DNA from 2 places in the Halomonas sp. GT genome. Region 1 is predicted to be linked to the other one. Evidence: predicted binding sites of a transcription regulator. Region 1 holds the regulator's gene; the other holds the start of a gene.
The links. Region 1 encodes PhoB, which activates phosphate uptake and scavenging genes when phosphate is short. Its sites were predicted from a motif close to TGTCATANNNNTGTCANA; they were not measured.

Region 1 (8,042 bases):
TCGCGCAACGTCTGACCTTGAGCGTATCGGCGATGAAGCCAGCAAAATTGCTCGAAATGCGCTACTTTTGAGCGAAAATAGCGGCAACATTCGTGGCTTGGTAGAAGTGCGCCATATCAGCGAGCACGTGCGTAAAATGCTTCGCGATGCGCTTACTGCTTTTGCGCGTTTTGATACCGATCTTGCCATGCAAGTGGTGCGCGAAGATGAGTTCGTTGACGACGAGTATGGTAGCGCTATGCGCTCACTGATGACCTTTATGATGGAAGACTCGCGTTCGATTAGCTCCGTACTTAGCATTATGTGGGTGCTACGAGCCCTGGAACGCGTCGGTGATCATGCAAACAACCTGGCTGAGTACGTCGTCTACTTGGTCAAAGGGTTAGATATCCGCCATAGCGATCCCGACACTATCGACCCACAGGTACTTAAAAAATCTTGACCTAGCAGGCGTTTCCTCCTGCAATACGCCCAGATATTCCATCTGGGCGTTTTTTATAAGGAGCAAACATGTTGGATGCGATGACAGCGCTGAGCCGAGGCACTCGCCTGGTATACCAGAAAGGCCTACGGCGCTATATTTTCCTACCCATCTTGGTCAATATAATCGTTTATGCCAGCATGCTCAGCTTCGTGGTCAACCGCTTTTCTGGCTGGCTAGACAGTGCTATGACAATGGTGCCAAGCTGGCTAGAGTGGCTCTCATGGCTAATCTGGCCACTTTTTTTTATCAGTCTACTGCTGGTGATCTTTTTTACCTTCACCCTGGTCACCCACTTAATCGCCGCACCTTTCTATGGTTTTTTAGCAGCGAAGGTAGAACGTCAAGCGACAGGGCGTGAACCCTTAGATGACCGCGGGCTCGCTAAAACCGCCGTCGATGCCTTGGGGCGCGAGCTAGTCAAACTCGGCTATATTCTGCCACGCATGGTCATACTGTTTATCATTAGCTGGATACCCGGTCTAAACCTGATAGCCCCCATTTTGTGGATGCTTTTTTCCGCGTGGATCATGGCAATCACTTATTTAGATTATCCCATGGATAACAATAAGATTACGTTTCGCGATATGCGTACACGATTATCGCAGCGGTGGTGGCCAAGCCTCACCTACGGCGGGTTGATTATGCTAGTGACTTGGATCCCCCTCGCTAACTTGTTCTTAATTCCCGGTGCAGTAGCAGGCGCCGTATTAATGTGGGACGACCACTACCGCGGTACACGCGACATTACGCCTCATCGCTGAAGGCTTAATCGCTATAACGCTGACACAACCTATTTGTTACATTAAGTTTGTTTGGCTTCACTATTATTCTCAAGATTAAGCATAAGCCTTGTTAAGAAAATAAGGCTCCTACAAGGAATACGACCATGCTGACCCGCGCACTCTGGTTGACGGCTCTCCTCACTGGCTCAATCTCTTTCGCGTCGGCTCACGACGTTCAAACCGACCAGTTAAGGATTGCTCATCCTTTTGCCACGCCGACACCTCCCGGTGTGGTAAACGGTGCCGCTTATCTAGATATTACGGCTCATGCAGAATCCGTCACACTGGTCAGTGCGCAGACACCTGTGAGCGAAAGTGTTGAGCTACATGATATGCAGATGGAAGGCGATATGATGAAAATGCGCCACGTCAATGCTATCGAAATCGCTAAAGACGAAACGCTGACAATGCGCCCGGGTGGCGGTTATCACTTAATGCTAATGGGCTTACACCAGCCACTGGAAGAAGGTGACCGGTTTCCAATCACACTCGAATTTGCCCAGCAAGACGATATTGAAATAGAAGTTTGGGTTCAAAGTGCCCAAGAAGGAAGCAACGCGGCTGATCGCCATCATCAGCATTAATAGGGTTAATCGATAATATTCTTAATCGAAAAAGCCCTGCCAAAGCGGGGCTAATTTACTCAATAACCTTGTTTGTCACACACTTTTAACCACAGCCTTCTTTACCAGCGTGTACTGCTACCTTCTTCACGGTTTAGTTCTTCAGCGCGATAACCTGCTCTATTGTTAGCTTTAGAGTCATCATCGGTTGTGCTGGAACGGCTTGAGGGAGTGTATATCAGAGTATTGTCATTGTCGTTAATCAGATCCTTAGCTGAATAGGTCGCAGGGCCCGATGTGTTACGAGATTGAGGCTGAATAATTTCTTGGTTATCAGCACGCTCTTGGTTCAACTCAATGGAAGATTGCGCAAAAGCCATTGGGCTTGCGACAAGGCCCAGCGAGAGGCCCAAAACTGAAGTATTTTTAAAAAATGTTTTCAACAACATAAATAAAAGCTCCTTGCTACATGGAGCAACCGACAATGTAATGATACAAGGTACCTTTTTTGCCAGTCGCTGAACGTGTCATCTGAATAATTGCATTTCTAATACCAATAAACAGTGGGCAACGTGACAATGATTATACTATATACAAAAAATTAGACCCCACCGAAGTGGGGTCTTGAGCACTCTTAATATCGCGATACGTAACACTAGCTTCCTATCCGTTTGAGGGACTCCAACCTTGGAATTAACCCTAACTAGCGTGTTGACCGTCGAAAGATTCAGTCCTTGAATCTAGGAGCATCCATGCGATTTGACATCCTTGCCTCTGAATAGCTCATCCATAAGCGTAAGAGTTTTAATACCTTTTGAAAAGATATGTAACCAAAGTTAATGTTACATGCCGCTATTTTCTTCAGGCAACTCATCAGTGCTGTCATAGCCAGCATCTGAATCGCCATGATTCGTTGAGCTTGGCTCCATGTCGCTGGCGTTATCGCCTTCGTCATGGGTCAAATCTTGGCTGTCATAATCACTCGAACCTGTTGTGCTTTCAGGCTGAGAATCGACAGGCTGTTCATCTGGGGAAATATTGTTTGCTGGATCCGCTGGCTCTTGAGCAAATACCGCAGGGCTAGCAACCAGACCAAACGCTACACTTAAAATACCAGCTTTCTTGAGTAATTCCTTGGACATCATATTCCATCTCCTCGATCGCTGTTCAATACTGCTAAATGGTAAGAAAGACTGCCTTTCGGCTTACCAGTTCCTGTGGTTTTCTCTCTTACCTAAAATAATGCAGACGCCATGCCAAAAAATAAAAAATAATAAAAAAACGTTAATAAACATTAATTTATATTTTTTTAAAAAATAAATAAGACGCTTAGAATCTTTCAATTTAGGCAGGAAAAGTGGCTACAAATGGCACATGAGCATTATTTGACCATACTTATATGACACCGTGACACACTTATACAATATCTATATCTAGACAGCATTACGCGGTATGGACTCGCTTTCGACAACGCGTGATGCCGGAAAAACACAGCGAAAGAGAGCCCCTTCGCCAGGGTGGGATTCAATTTGTAGCAGTGCATCATGTCTCAGCAACACATGTTTCACAATCGCTAGACCAAGGCCCGTTCCACCGGTAGCCGTACTGCGACCTTTATCAACACGATAAAAACGCTCGGTTAAACGCGGAATGTGGACAGGGTCTATTCCTTCGCCGTCGTCGTCGACCTCAATACAAGCACTGCCCTCCGGCATGGACTTCCAGCGAAGCGTTATCTGACTACCCTCCGGGGTATAACGCACGGCATTAAAGACAAGATTAGAAATAGCACTATGCAGTTCTTGCTCGCTGCCAATGAGCCGCGCATCACTTTCAAGCACGACTTGGACATTGTGCTGTTGATTAGAGAGCGCTAGCGCATCGCGTCGAATACTGTCGAGCATTGGCCCTAACACCAGCGCATGATGATCCTCGCCTCCTTGGTCAATTTCTAATCGAGAGAGCAGTAGCAGATCATTGACTAAGTTTTGCATACGCTTCGTCTGCTCTTCCATCTGAGCGATACCTCGCCCTAAACGTGGTGGAAGTTGCTCTTTCAAGTCGCCGTAAGTTTCTAAATAACCCGTCAGTACTGTTAGCGGTGTGCGCAGCTCATGGGAAACATTGGCGACAAAATCACGACGCATCTGCTCTAGGCGATGCAAACGGGTAATGTCTCGCGCCATTACCAAGCGTTCATCATCACCATAGAGTGTAATTTGATATTGCAGGATACGACGTTCATCGATGGGCGACGTTAACGTTAGCGGCTCACCGTATTTACGTGCGTTAAAGTAGCTGATAAATCGAGGATCACGAAGCAGGTTGGTAATATGCTGGCCACGGTCGTGGGCCGTTTGTAACCCCAGCATTTCGGTCGCGGCACTATTCCACCATTCTAAGTCACCATGCCGATCTAGCATGACAACACTGTCACGCATTGCTTCGGATGATTCCTGAATACGCGCAAGGGTGGCACGCAATCGATTCTGGGTAATCCGTTGACTCTTTTGATAGCGATACAAGCGATCAAAAAGTTCGCCCCACATACCGCTTGCAGCAGGGGGTTCATCATGAGGGTGGAGCGTTAACCACTTAAAGAGTGCGCGCAGTTGGCGCAGTTGATAAACCAAGCAAACGGCAAGGCCTGCAGCAAACCCAAGCCCTGACATACCTAGCAACCATCCGAGACAAGCCCCCAGGGCAGCTAACCATGCAATCCGCCATAATTCTCGGCTCCACAAGCGCACCGTTACACCCGCGCGGAAAAACGGTACCCAGTGCCTCTCACCGTTTGAATGAGACTCTGGTGAGCTTCCCCTAAGGCCTTACGTAGACGTCGGATATGAACATCTACTGTCCGCTCCTCAACATATACGTTACCGCCCCACACTTGATCGAGCAATTGGCTACGCGTATAGGCACGTTCTTGGTGCGTCATGAAAAATTGCAGCAAACGATATTCAGTAGGCCCCATTTCCAATGCCTTGCCGTAAGCACTTACACGGTGACTCACGGGATCTAATAGCAAACCATTAATCTCGATAGGATCTTCGACGCCACGAGGGGTGGTACGTCGCAATACCGCTTTTAAGCGCGCTACCAGTTCACGGGGAGAGAAAGGCTTGGTGATATAGTCATCCGCTCCAGCCTCAAGCCCCTGAATTTTATTATCTTCTTCGCCTTTAGCGGTTAACATAATGATAGGCACTTCGGCAGTAGCTTCTTCGCGCTTTAAGCGCCTTGCAAGCTCAATACCGCTGGTACCTGGCATCATCCAGTCCAGCAAAAGTAGATCTGGCTGGTGGTCAACCATCATCGCGTGGGCATCCTGGGCGTTATCCGCTTCAAGCACGCGATAGTCAGCCATTTCCAGCGCCACTGCGATCATCTCGCGGATAGGCGCTTCATCATCGACAATCAAAACGGTCTTGGCGGTCATTCCAGGGCCTCACGGTGTTCAATGAAAGGTAAATCAAAGACATGTCAGTGACGATAACACCATGACTAGATGACAATTCTATGACATAGAGGATATTTAGCCAGTTATTGGCCACCAACTTAGTGCAATACCTGCAAAAATTAACAAACCAGACCAGTGATTATTAAGAAATGCCTGGAAGCAGCGGCCACGCTCACGACCAATCAGTAACCGTTGTTGGTGGACAAACGTGGCGGCCATAGCGGCTAGCCCAAGCCAGAAAAATCCCCCTAAACCAACACGCCACCCTACCCAGGCAAGCAGTCCCAGTGTTGCCACTTGTAGCACACCAATTATCAGACGGTCAGCGCTACCAAACAGCACCGCGGTAGATTTAATACCAATTTTAAGATCATCATCGCGGTCGACCATGGCGTATTGGGTATCGTAGGCAACGGTCCACAACACATTCGCGCTAAACAATAACCATGCTTCAAACGGGACATGACCCAATACCGCACCGAATGCCATGGGGATCGCCCAAGAGAACGCAGCCCCCAACACCACCTGAGGGAAATGGGTGTAGCGCTTCATAAAGGGGTAAATGAACGCTAATACAACACCGCCTATCGACAACAGCACCGTAAACCAGTTGGTCAATAGCACTAAAATGAAAGCAATAGCTACCAGCGCTATAAACAGCAGCTGTGCCTCGGTTTCACTGATACGCCCAGTGGCTAGCGGACGCTGCTTAGTGCGCTTTACATGGCCATCGAAATGGCGGTCAGCGTAATCATTGACCACACAGCCCGCGGCGCGCATAACGTACACACCAGCAATAAAGATCAGTAGAACATTCCGGCCAGGCACGCCTTCTGCCGCTATCCACAGCGCCCATAAGGTGGGCCACATCAATAGCCAAGTACCAATTGGGCGATCCAATCGCATTAAATGTAAAAAATCAGCCACTCGAGCCCATCCCGTTGGCCTCAACAGAGAACGGTCCATGCTTACCTCTCAAAAAGAAAACGCTGACGATAGCCTAGCGCGAAGGCAGGCCAAGATCATCTGCCATGGCGGATAAAAAATATTCCTGTACCAATAGCGATAACCCACTGTGTTGAAACACTGAGCGCCGTCCCCATACGCTGTCTGAAAGAGAAGCGCACTGTTCAGCGACAAAGCGTGGCTGATGGCGGGTGGCGTAGAGTGGCCCGCGCACCAAGTCAGGCTGTTGAAACAACCAGCTACCTAGTGAGCGCTCGCCAAGTCCATCTAACCCCTTCCCTTGTAATTGATTAAGTGGCGCTACCGAGCGTGCTACCACCCAGGGCTTATCGTCCAAACACAACGCTACTTCCCTCAGCCATGCATAGCAGCGTGGCTTAATACCCAACGCTAGCGCTTCATCTCGTAGAGGTAGGCCAATCGTTTGTCGCAACAATTGCACCCGAAACGTGCTGACGCCACCTGCAACGATTAGCCGCGTCGTTAAGGAATCCGTCGATGCCACCCACTGCCACCACGAAGCGCTCATTGCAGGACGAGCCGCAGCAACAGGAAGCCAGTGAGGAAATAGCCGATAAGGAAGTAGAGAAGCTTGCCGAACAGTAGGGGCGATCACCAGGGTCTCCAAGGCGGTCAATACACAGAAAGCTAGTGTAACATGGTGACCTCACAGGCTTTTGTTCCGCCGACTTTTGGTGATTGCATGCCCGCACAAGAAATACCGCTATTTTCCCATTCATCACTGATTATTATTGGCACCGGTATGGCGGGGATTGGTCTTGCCCGCGCCCTACGCCGACAAGGCGATACACGTGCCATTACCCTCATCAGCGCCGATAGTGGCGATGATTACAGTAAACCGCTGCTTTCTACAGGCTTTGCGAAACGCTTAACGCCAGATCAGCTCGCCCAACGCGACGCCCACAGCGTCGCAGAAGAACTTAACGCTGAGTTAATTACCCACACCCAAGTCGTACACTTGCATGTGGATAACCAGCGCATAGAACTCTGTAACGGCCAGCAACTCCACTATGACGATCTAGTGCTAGCCACTGGGGCGGCTCCCTATACGCCGTTCAGCCTGCCCGAAAATGTCGCCAAACGATGTTTCACGGTGAACGACTTAGACGAGTATCGCCAGTTTTATGCCGCATTAGGAGCAGCGTCTACTAAGCGTGTCGCGATTATCGGTGCCGGACTGGTGGGCTGCGAGTTCGCCAATGACCTTCATGCTGGCGGCCATCGAGTCACCCTCATTGCGCCAGAAAGCACACCACTGCAACGCCTGCTCCCCGAGCCGCTAGGCCGGGCGCTGGCTAATGCGTTCCAAGAAGCAGGCATCCAACTTGCGTTAGGGCATAACCTGCAAACACTGGCTCTTGACGCAGATAACGCCCTCTCACTTCGCCTTGAGAATGGCGACCATTATGCTGCCGACATCGCGCTACTCGCCACCGGCTTAGTCCCGCGCATTCAACTTGCTGAAGCAGCAGGTTTGGCGGTCACCCAGCGCGGTATCGTTGTTGATCGCCAATTACGCACCTCTCAACCGAACATATTTGCGTTGGGGGATGTGGCTTGCGTTGAGGGAGTTAACGCTATGTACGTGCAGCCCTTACAGGCGAGCGTAAAAGCGCTGGCGTCGACACTTGCCGGAAAGCCAACCGGAGTCAGCTTTGGCGCGTGGCCCGTCATTGTGAAAACGCCGTTACTACCCGTGGTTGCCTACCCACCGATCACCACACCAGCACAGTGGAGAATTGAGGGAGAAGGCGGTGAAATGA
Region 2 (8,042 bases), 380 kb from region 1:
TGCTAAGCCTTGGAAGGTGTAATGCTGCAGTGTGAACGACAGGTTATAAGGCCAAAACTGTATGAGCGAGGCATACACCGCGGTACCAATGACCAGCAGAATAACGCCCGCGACCGAATAACACAGCAGCGCAAACGTCCAGTCTCTCAGCGGGTTAGGCGTTGGTCGCCATGGCACTGCTCGGGCCGAAAGCTGAGCCACTTGGCGTTTCTGTATCCAACGGTCGACGATAAACGATAGCACTGCAGGCATCAGTAGAATAACGCTAACCACCGCGCCCATTTGGAAGTTCTGCTGCCCCACCACTTGGCGATACACATCGGTGGCGAGCACGCTGAATTGGCCGCCAATAATTTTCGGCACACCAAAGTCGGTAATGGCCAGCGTAAAGACCACGAACAGGCATGAAATCAGCCCGTAGCGCACCCCGGGCAGCGTAATCGTCAAAAACGTACGCCACTTCGGCGTGCCCAGTGCTTCTGCTGCTTCATAGAGGCGTGCATCGCTATTGGTCAGCGCAGTGGTTAGCAGCATGAGCGCATGGGGGAAAATCCAGAAACTCATGCCCATCACAATGCCAATCGGCCCATAAATCGAATGTCCAGCCAGCACGTCGTTCAGAAACCCCTGGTTACCAAACAGATACACCAAGCTAATGGCGGGTAGCAACGAAGGCGCCAAAATGGGCAAAATCGCCAACATTCGAAAGAGCCGCTTACCTGGCATACAGGTACGGGTAATGCCGTAGGCGCATAAAAAGGCGAGCCCAGCGACGACCACCGTCGTGGTGAACGCAACGCGCAATGAATTGGCAATCGAATTGACCAGCGCTGGCGTTTGAAAATACTGCACAAAGTTAGCTAGCCCAATAAAGTCGCCACTGCGGTCTTGCAGGCTTTTTACCAACATCGCAAATAGCGGAAACAGCAGGCCGAACACTAGCAGCGCCACGCCCGCTAGCAGCACGATCAGGCGTATCAATGCTTCCAGCGAAGGCGTTGATGCAGGCGCTGAAAATATATTCGCCTTCATGACTGGTTGCTCCCTGCCGGATATAAACGGGCAGCATCGGCAGGCAAATGGATACCCAAGGTTTGCCCTAGCCGTAATCCTAGCGTGGCGCTATCACGGCTGGGAACATCAGCCAGTAACCATTGCTCGGTACTGTTAAGTCGCAGTGATACCCGCTGAAACGCACCCAAAAACTCAATACCTATGACATCACCCCTCAGCCCAGTGGTGCTGGCACTAAGCGCGACTGCTTCGGGGCGAATGGCTAGTTGAGCTGCTTGGTCTTTCGCGTAAGTATGCGGCAAACAAGGGCATGAAATAGTGCCTAGCAGCGCGTGGTTATTCGCCTGGGCGGTCACCTCTAGAAAATTCATGGTGCCGATAAATGACGCCACAAAAGCGCTGGCGGGCTGGTGGTAAATCTCGGCAGGCGTACCCACTTGTTCGATCACCCCGTGATTCATCACCACGATACGATCAGCCATGGTGAGCGCTTCTTCTTGATCGTGGGTCACCATAATGGTGGTCACGCCAAGGCGCGCCTGTAGGGCTTTGATCTGATGTCGCAAATGGCCGCGCACCCTCGCATCCAGCGCGGAGAGGGGTTCATCCAGCAGTAACAAGCCGGGTTCAGTCGCCAGCGCTCGTGCCAACGCAACCCGCTGCTGCTGCCCGCCAGAAAGCGCGGCAGGATACTTATGTTCGCTACCGCTAAGATCCACCAGTGCAAGCAACTCCGCCACGCGGGCATCAATCGTCGCTCGATCACTGCGACGGTTGCGTAACCCGTAGGCAACGTTATCGAACACGGTCAGATTGGGAAACAGCGCATAAGATTGGAACACGATGCCAAAATCCCGCGCCTGCGGGGGCAGTGTGGAAATATCTTTGCCACGCTGAATTAAGCTACCTGCTGTTTGCTGAGCTAGGCCTGCAATAGTGCGCAACAGGGTTGTTTTGCCACAGCCAGAAGGCCCTAAAAAGCATACAAACTCGCCTTCCTGTATCTGTAGCGCAATATTGTCCAGAGCGGTAAAGCTACCGAAGCGCTTGGTGACGCCATCGATGCTTAGGTGCGCAGAGGGTAAGTGGGGTTTCGCCGCCGAGTGAGCCGTCAGCGGCGATGTCAGTGTGGTCTGCATAACATCTCCAAGCCCCGGCCATGGCCGGGGCAGCTGTTCGTGCTTACTGTTCGGTTTTACCGTCGTAGCGGCGCTGCCACTCTGCCAGCACGCGCTCGCGATTAACCGCCGCCCACTGGAAATCGGCATCAATCATGCGATCCGCAATGTCAGCGGGGTAGTTTTCAATCGGCTGTGCCACACCTGGGTAAGCCACGACGGCGTAGCCTTCGTTATAGAGTTCGTTAGCCTCGCGGGAAACAGCCCAATCCATCAGCGTTTGTGCAGCTTCCTGTTTAGCTGTACCCGCAACGATGGCGGCAGCTTCCATATCCCAGCCAAGCCCCTCTTCTGGGAAGATCACTTCAATTGGTGCGCCTTGGGATTTTAACCGTGCACCACGGAAGGCAAACGACACACCGACTGCCGCTTCACCGGTGGCCGCTAAACTGCAAGGAGCAGAGCCTGAGTGGGTATAACGGGAAATGTTGTTATGCAGACGGTCCATATAGTCCCAACCTTGCTCTTCGCCCCACAGCTGCATCCAGCTGGCTACATCCAGATAGCCGGTACCGGAGGAGTTGGGATTAGGCATGATCACATGCCCCTCAAACTCAGGCTGGGTCAGGTCTTCCCAGGAGGTCGGCATGGGCACACCCTGTCGCTCGCCTTCAATGGTGTTGTAGCAAATGGCTGCTACCCAGGCGTCCATGCCTACCCACGCGGGGTCTTCACCGTTACGGTAAGCAGCATCAATAAATTTTGGATCGAGGTTTTCAACGCCAGCAGGGGCGTAGCGTTCCAGCATGCCTTCTTCTTCAAGCACCAGCAGGCTAGTGGCTGCTAAGCCCCAGATAACGTCTGCCTGGGGATTATCTTTTTCCGCCAGCAGGCGCGCAGTAATTACGCCCGTCGAATCTCGCACCCAGTTAATGGTGATATCTGGGTGGGCAGCATTGAAGCGTTCGGCGTATTTTTGCAGATCATCTGACTCAACGGCGGTGTACACCGTCAGCTCAGTGGCGCTAGCCACAGAAGTGAAGGCAACGGCAGCCGTTGCAAGCAGAGCAGTTGCAATCTGATTAGGTTGGAACAAACGGCGAAGTTTCGACATGGTAGGCTCCCAGCGTTTTGGTATAGACCAGGAGTTTGCCGCCGTTAAATGACAGTGCGATGACGCTTGTTTGACCGATTTTTTAAGTTGTTGTGTACGCTCAAGCGTAGGTTCTTGTGAGGGATCTTGTGAGGATTCTCTCGAGCGTCCCTGTCTTCGTAACCTTGTTACTGCTGGCCCGATAGCTCAACACGGATGCATAACGAATCGTGCAACCAGTGCTCTTCGTCATATTCGATGGGACGTTGTTGACCATCAAAAATGGCGCGGCAAATGTTTAACCCTGCTGCACCTGGGGCAACGAGTAATTCTTCTGCATCTAATGGCGACAGCGCTTCGGACACCATGCGTATCGAGCGATTGGCCAAATGATGCCCCCACCGCCCTCTTAACAACCCCCAGAGTGATTGTCCGCTGTAGATGTCTAGCAGCTCTGGCGCACGCTCTGGCACCACCCAAAGCGATTCCACCAGCACAGCGCGATCATCTACGTAACGGCGACGGCGAATGTGGTGAAACGGCTGGTCATCAGGCAGCTGCAGGGCACGGGCAGCCGCCAGATGTGAGCGAGTTTCCAGCTTAAGAACCGCCGTGCGTGGTTGCCGCCCCTGAGCGCGCACATAGTCGTTAAAACCTGCGTCCCGGGTGGGGTCATACACCAGCCTAGCCGGTGAAATAAACCAACCACGCCGATTACTGCGGTGAATAAGCCCCTCCCCCTCCAGTTGCGCCAAGGCTTGGCGCAACGTAACGCGGGTCGTACAGAAGCGCTCTGCTAACGCTCGCTCCGCGGGTAACTTGCCTTCCCACTGCGTGGCATGCTGAGTGATTAAATAACGAAGCTGTTCAGTTAACTGTAAATAGTAAGCATCAGGCATGCGCCGATTTTCCTGATAGATCGTTGGCCAATGAAGCGTCTGAGGACGCTGCCATCCGCCAGTCTAAGCGCCGCCATCCTTCTACACTAGCGACCTCCGCCAGCACGGGGTCAGGGTTAACCGCCACCGGGCAGTCAACATACTGAAGCAGCGGGATATCGTTGCGGGAATCTGAGTAGAACGTGGTATGACTGGGGATGATTTTTTGCTCAGTTAGCCACTGCTGAAAACGCACTACTTTACCCCCTCGGTAAGAGAGCACGCCTCTGCTATGGCCAGTGTAGCTTGCCCCACTTCCCGCTTGTTCGACACTTAGCTCTACCGCCAACACATGCTCAATCCCTAGCATCGTTGCAATCGGCGCGACCAAGTGATGCGATGATGCAGAAATGAGGACTAGGATATCGCCTGACTGACGGTGTGCTTCCAAGCAGCGCCAGGCTTGATCAAAAATACGGGGCTGCAAATGGGTAGCGACAAAGCGATCAACTTCTTTTTGTACATCCACCACCCGGCGGCCCCGCAGCGGCGCCAAGGTCATTGCCAAGTACTCCTCTAGCTTTAACTTACCGGCGTGATAAGCCTGCTGCATCTGCTCGGCACGGGCTATAAATATTTCGGGGTCACTGATCCAACCCTGCTCGATCATCCATAAATTCCAGCGGTCGCTGCAGTCTCCGTCCAGGAGGGTGTCATCAAGGTCAAACAGAGCGAGGCGCATGAGGCACTCCTTTTTTCGCGAGTTCGGCGGCGCGTAGGGTATGCCAACGTTGATGACAGGACGATGACGCCATTACTGAGAATGGATATTGCTCGCCTTACCTATCCATAAAATGGCTTAAGGGGTTAACCACATTGAGGCAAACTCATCGGCGGGTAGCGGGCGGCCAAACCAGTATCCCTGAGCTTCGCTGCAACCCATTTTTGCAAGCAAATCGGCCTGGGCAGGGCTTTCAACTCCTTCTGCAAGGGTTTTCATATCAAGCGTGTCAGCCATGGCGATAATGGTTTGCACAATCGCCCGATCATGGTGGTTATCAAGCATGTCTCGCACAAACGAAATGTCTATTTTTAACGCGTCCGCAGCAAAGCGCCGTAAATACGAGAGCGATGAGTAACCCGTACCAAAGTCATCAATAAACAGCGCGTAACCAGCCTGACGCATAGCCTGGGTAATTGTGACCGCCTGATCGGGATCACGCATAAAATCACTTTCAGTGAGTTCAAGCGCAATGGTGCCCGGAGGTACACAGGCGGTTAGCTTAGCCACATGCGCGGTTAGCTGAGGGTCGGCAAATTGTTGAGCTGAAATATTGATTGAGAGCCTACCTGGCAGTGGCGTATTGCTGGCCTGCCAAACACTTAACTGACGTGCCGCTTCTTCTAGCACCCAGTCTCCCAGCATACGGATCAAGCCACGCTCTTCCGCCAAAGCAATAAACTCGCCAGGGCTTACCCAGCCCCACTCAGAGTCAAACCAGCGGCACAGCGCCTCAGCACCCGTCAATGTTTTGCTCGTAAGACTGAACTGCGGTTGAAAATAAAGCTGTAAGCGCCGCTCAGTAATGGCTTGATGCAGGCGCTCGGTCATCCATTGCCGACGCTCCAGCGTCTGACGCATCGCTTGTGTATAGGGGCATACGCTGTTATCACGGCGTTTTGCGTGATGGAGTGCGATACTGGCCGCGTTAAACAGCTCACCAGCCTCCGATACATCGCTTGGATAGCTAGCAATCCCGATACTGACATCGAGATTAAAAATACGATGCCCCAGCTGGATGGGCCGTTTGATAATTTCGCATAATTGAAACACCACCTCTTGAAGGCAAACATCCTCAATGCTGGGCAACAGTATTGTAAATTCATCACCGGAAAGTCGTGCGACAGCGCTTTTAGATAGACTAGTTTTCCGCAAGCGCTCAGCTACGGTTGCGAGTAACTGATCTCCTACCTCGTGACCATGTAAATCATTTACCTCTTTAAAGCGCCGAATATCCAGCAGTAGAAGTGAAAGTGAGTCATCCCGACTAGATGCCTCTTTTCCCATACTGGCCAACAGCTCAATAAAGCGCGCACGATTAGGCAATCCTGTTGTGTTGTCTGTGTAAGCAAGACGTTGCATGTAACGATGATCACGGCGACGTTCAAGCTCACCGGCAGCGCCAGTAGAGAGAATTTTCAGCACGGAAGTAGCAAACGCATTGGTCGTCAGTGGTGTTTGGTAAAACACCATCATCACGCCAATGGCATCGCCCTTAGCATTATCCAAGCGGCGGCCTATCCACGCCTGGGTGCTGAACGAGGTTCCTGGCAGCGTAAATGCATGGCCATTTTGCACAACGCTCTCGCCTTCAAACACGACTCGTTCAGCAGGCGTTCCCTGCAGCATAAACGTTTGGTTATCTATTAACTGACCGTTCGCAACTAAACTAACGGTATGAGCTGCTGTGGCGGGTAGCAGCGCGTTTTTCTTATTAGATGTTCCCAAACGCTGTGGAACGGGCTGATCCAGTAACGCGATAAACCCGGCATCTGCTTCTAATAACGTGGCTAACGTGACGATCAACTGGTGAAAATAATCGTCTCCTACACGTGAGGTAACTGTCGAGGCGACTTGTACCACCGCATCTTGTACGCGTTGTGATTCGTGCTGATCAGTCACATCTGAGATAAAGCCCTCAAGATAGGCCACCTGACCATCATCATCGATAACAGCTTGCCCTTGCTCCCACATCCAACGGTAGCTGCCGTCCCGGTGGCGTAATCGGTACACCACGCGATATGGCTGACGCTGTTGAATTGCCTGCTGTGCTGCTAGATGAAGGCGGTCTTGATCGGCTTCGTGTATGAGAGAGGCAAAGCTTATGAGTCGATTATCTTGTAATTCGTCTGGATGATAGCCCGTGAGCGCTTCAGCCCCTTGGCTGACCAGCTGCATCGTCCAGTGTTGATCATTCAGGCAACGGTAGGCCATGCCAGGAAGGTGATTAAGCAACGTGTTTAAACGCCGCTCACTCTCTCGAGCCAGTTCTTCACTTTGACGAAGCGCTTGTTCGGCTTGGCAGCGGCCTAGCTCTGCCCCCGCTTGAGCGGCCACAATGCGCAAGATTTCGTTTTCAAGTCCATCGAGCTGCATCGGTTTATTGCTTAACACCGCTAAGATGCCAATGGCCGAACCATCGGATGAAAACAGAGGCAACCCCATGTAACTCTCTGCACCCAGTTGGCCGAGCAGCTCGTCTTTAGGAAAGCGCGCCTGAACATCGCAGGCATACAAGCAAGGCTCTCTACCTAAAACGGTTTCACAAGGCGTTCCAGTGAGAGAGTAAGCAATATTATCCTGATGACAATTATTTGACCAAACGGCCAACGTTGTGGCCATATGAGGCTCGGTGACCACAGCGATCAACGCATGATCAATCCCAAGCAGATGGGCAAGTTGCTCAACAAGCGTCGTATAAAAGTCGGGTCTTCCGCTGCGTCCTAAACCTTCCGCCAACTGACGGAAAATCTCCGACGCTTCGTTTCTGGTGTGCATTGGCGCACTCTCTTTTGTCATCGTAGAGCAGCTGCCCACAGAGCACTGTTGCAATAAGCTGTTGCAATAAAATGCAGCGGGCTACAGCATAAACAGCTATTTTACTGATTTACAATGCCTACATATGACACTGCTAACACACGCAGACGCTGTGATGAATCATTTAGCATATAACTTAGTGGCTGCTCGCTACGCTGGACAGCACGTTGGGAGATAACATGACGAGCCTTTCAGCCGTAGACGAAACACTTTATGCCTCGCTTACTAATGAGCTTCCCAGTTTTCTTAGTAATACGTTATTACAGACGGCTAACCTGCCTTCGCTACCTACTGTCGCCATGCAAGTGCTTGAAGTGGCGCGTTCCCCCCAGGCTCTTCTC

Region 2: B6A39_RS16560 (putative 2-aminoethylphosphonate ABC transporter substrate-binding protein) is a predicted target of PhoB. The motif match lies at 3,294-3,311, and genes of this name have one in related genera.

What each region holds. Positions count from the first base shown of each region.
Region 1 is NZ_CP020562.1:4,025,754-4,033,795, forward strand. It holds gene phoU (phosphate signaling complex protein PhoU) at 1-442, shown strand, start outside; gene cysZ (sulfate transporter CysZ) at 511-1,245, shown strand; gene B6A39_RS18225 (copper chaperone PCu(A)C) at 1,371-1,850, shown strand; gene B6A39_RS18230 (hypothetical protein) at 1,952-2,278, opposite strand; gene B6A39_RS18235 (hypothetical protein) at 2,672-2,974, opposite strand; gene phoR (phosphate regulon sensor histidine kinase PhoR) at 3,263-4,579, opposite strand; gene phoB (phosphate regulon transcriptional regulator PhoB) at 4,582-5,271, opposite strand; gene ubiA (4-hydroxybenzoate octaprenyltransferase) at 5,368-6,258, opposite strand; gene B6A39_RS18255 (chorismate--pyruvate lyase family protein) at 6,293-6,874, opposite strand; gene B6A39_RS18260 (NAD(P)/FAD-dependent oxidoreductase) at 6,962-8,042, shown strand, end outside.
Region 2 is NZ_CP020562.1:3,647,532-3,655,573, forward strand. It holds gene B6A39_RS16550 (putative 2-aminoethylphosphonate ABC transporter permease subunit) at 1-1,032, opposite strand, end outside; gene B6A39_RS16555 (putative 2-aminoethylphosphonate ABC transporter ATP-binding protein) at 1,029-2,153, opposite strand; gene B6A39_RS16560 (putative 2-aminoethylphosphonate ABC transporter substrate-binding protein) at 2,197-3,246, opposite strand; gene B6A39_RS16565 (UTRA domain-containing protein) at 3,414-4,124, opposite strand; gene B6A39_RS16570 (HAD family hydrolase) at 4,117-4,845, opposite strand; gene B6A39_RS16575 (bifunctional diguanylate cyclase/phosphodiesterase) at 4,963-7,662, opposite strand; gene B6A39_RS16580 (GGDEF domain-containing protein) at 7,881-8,042, shown strand, end outside.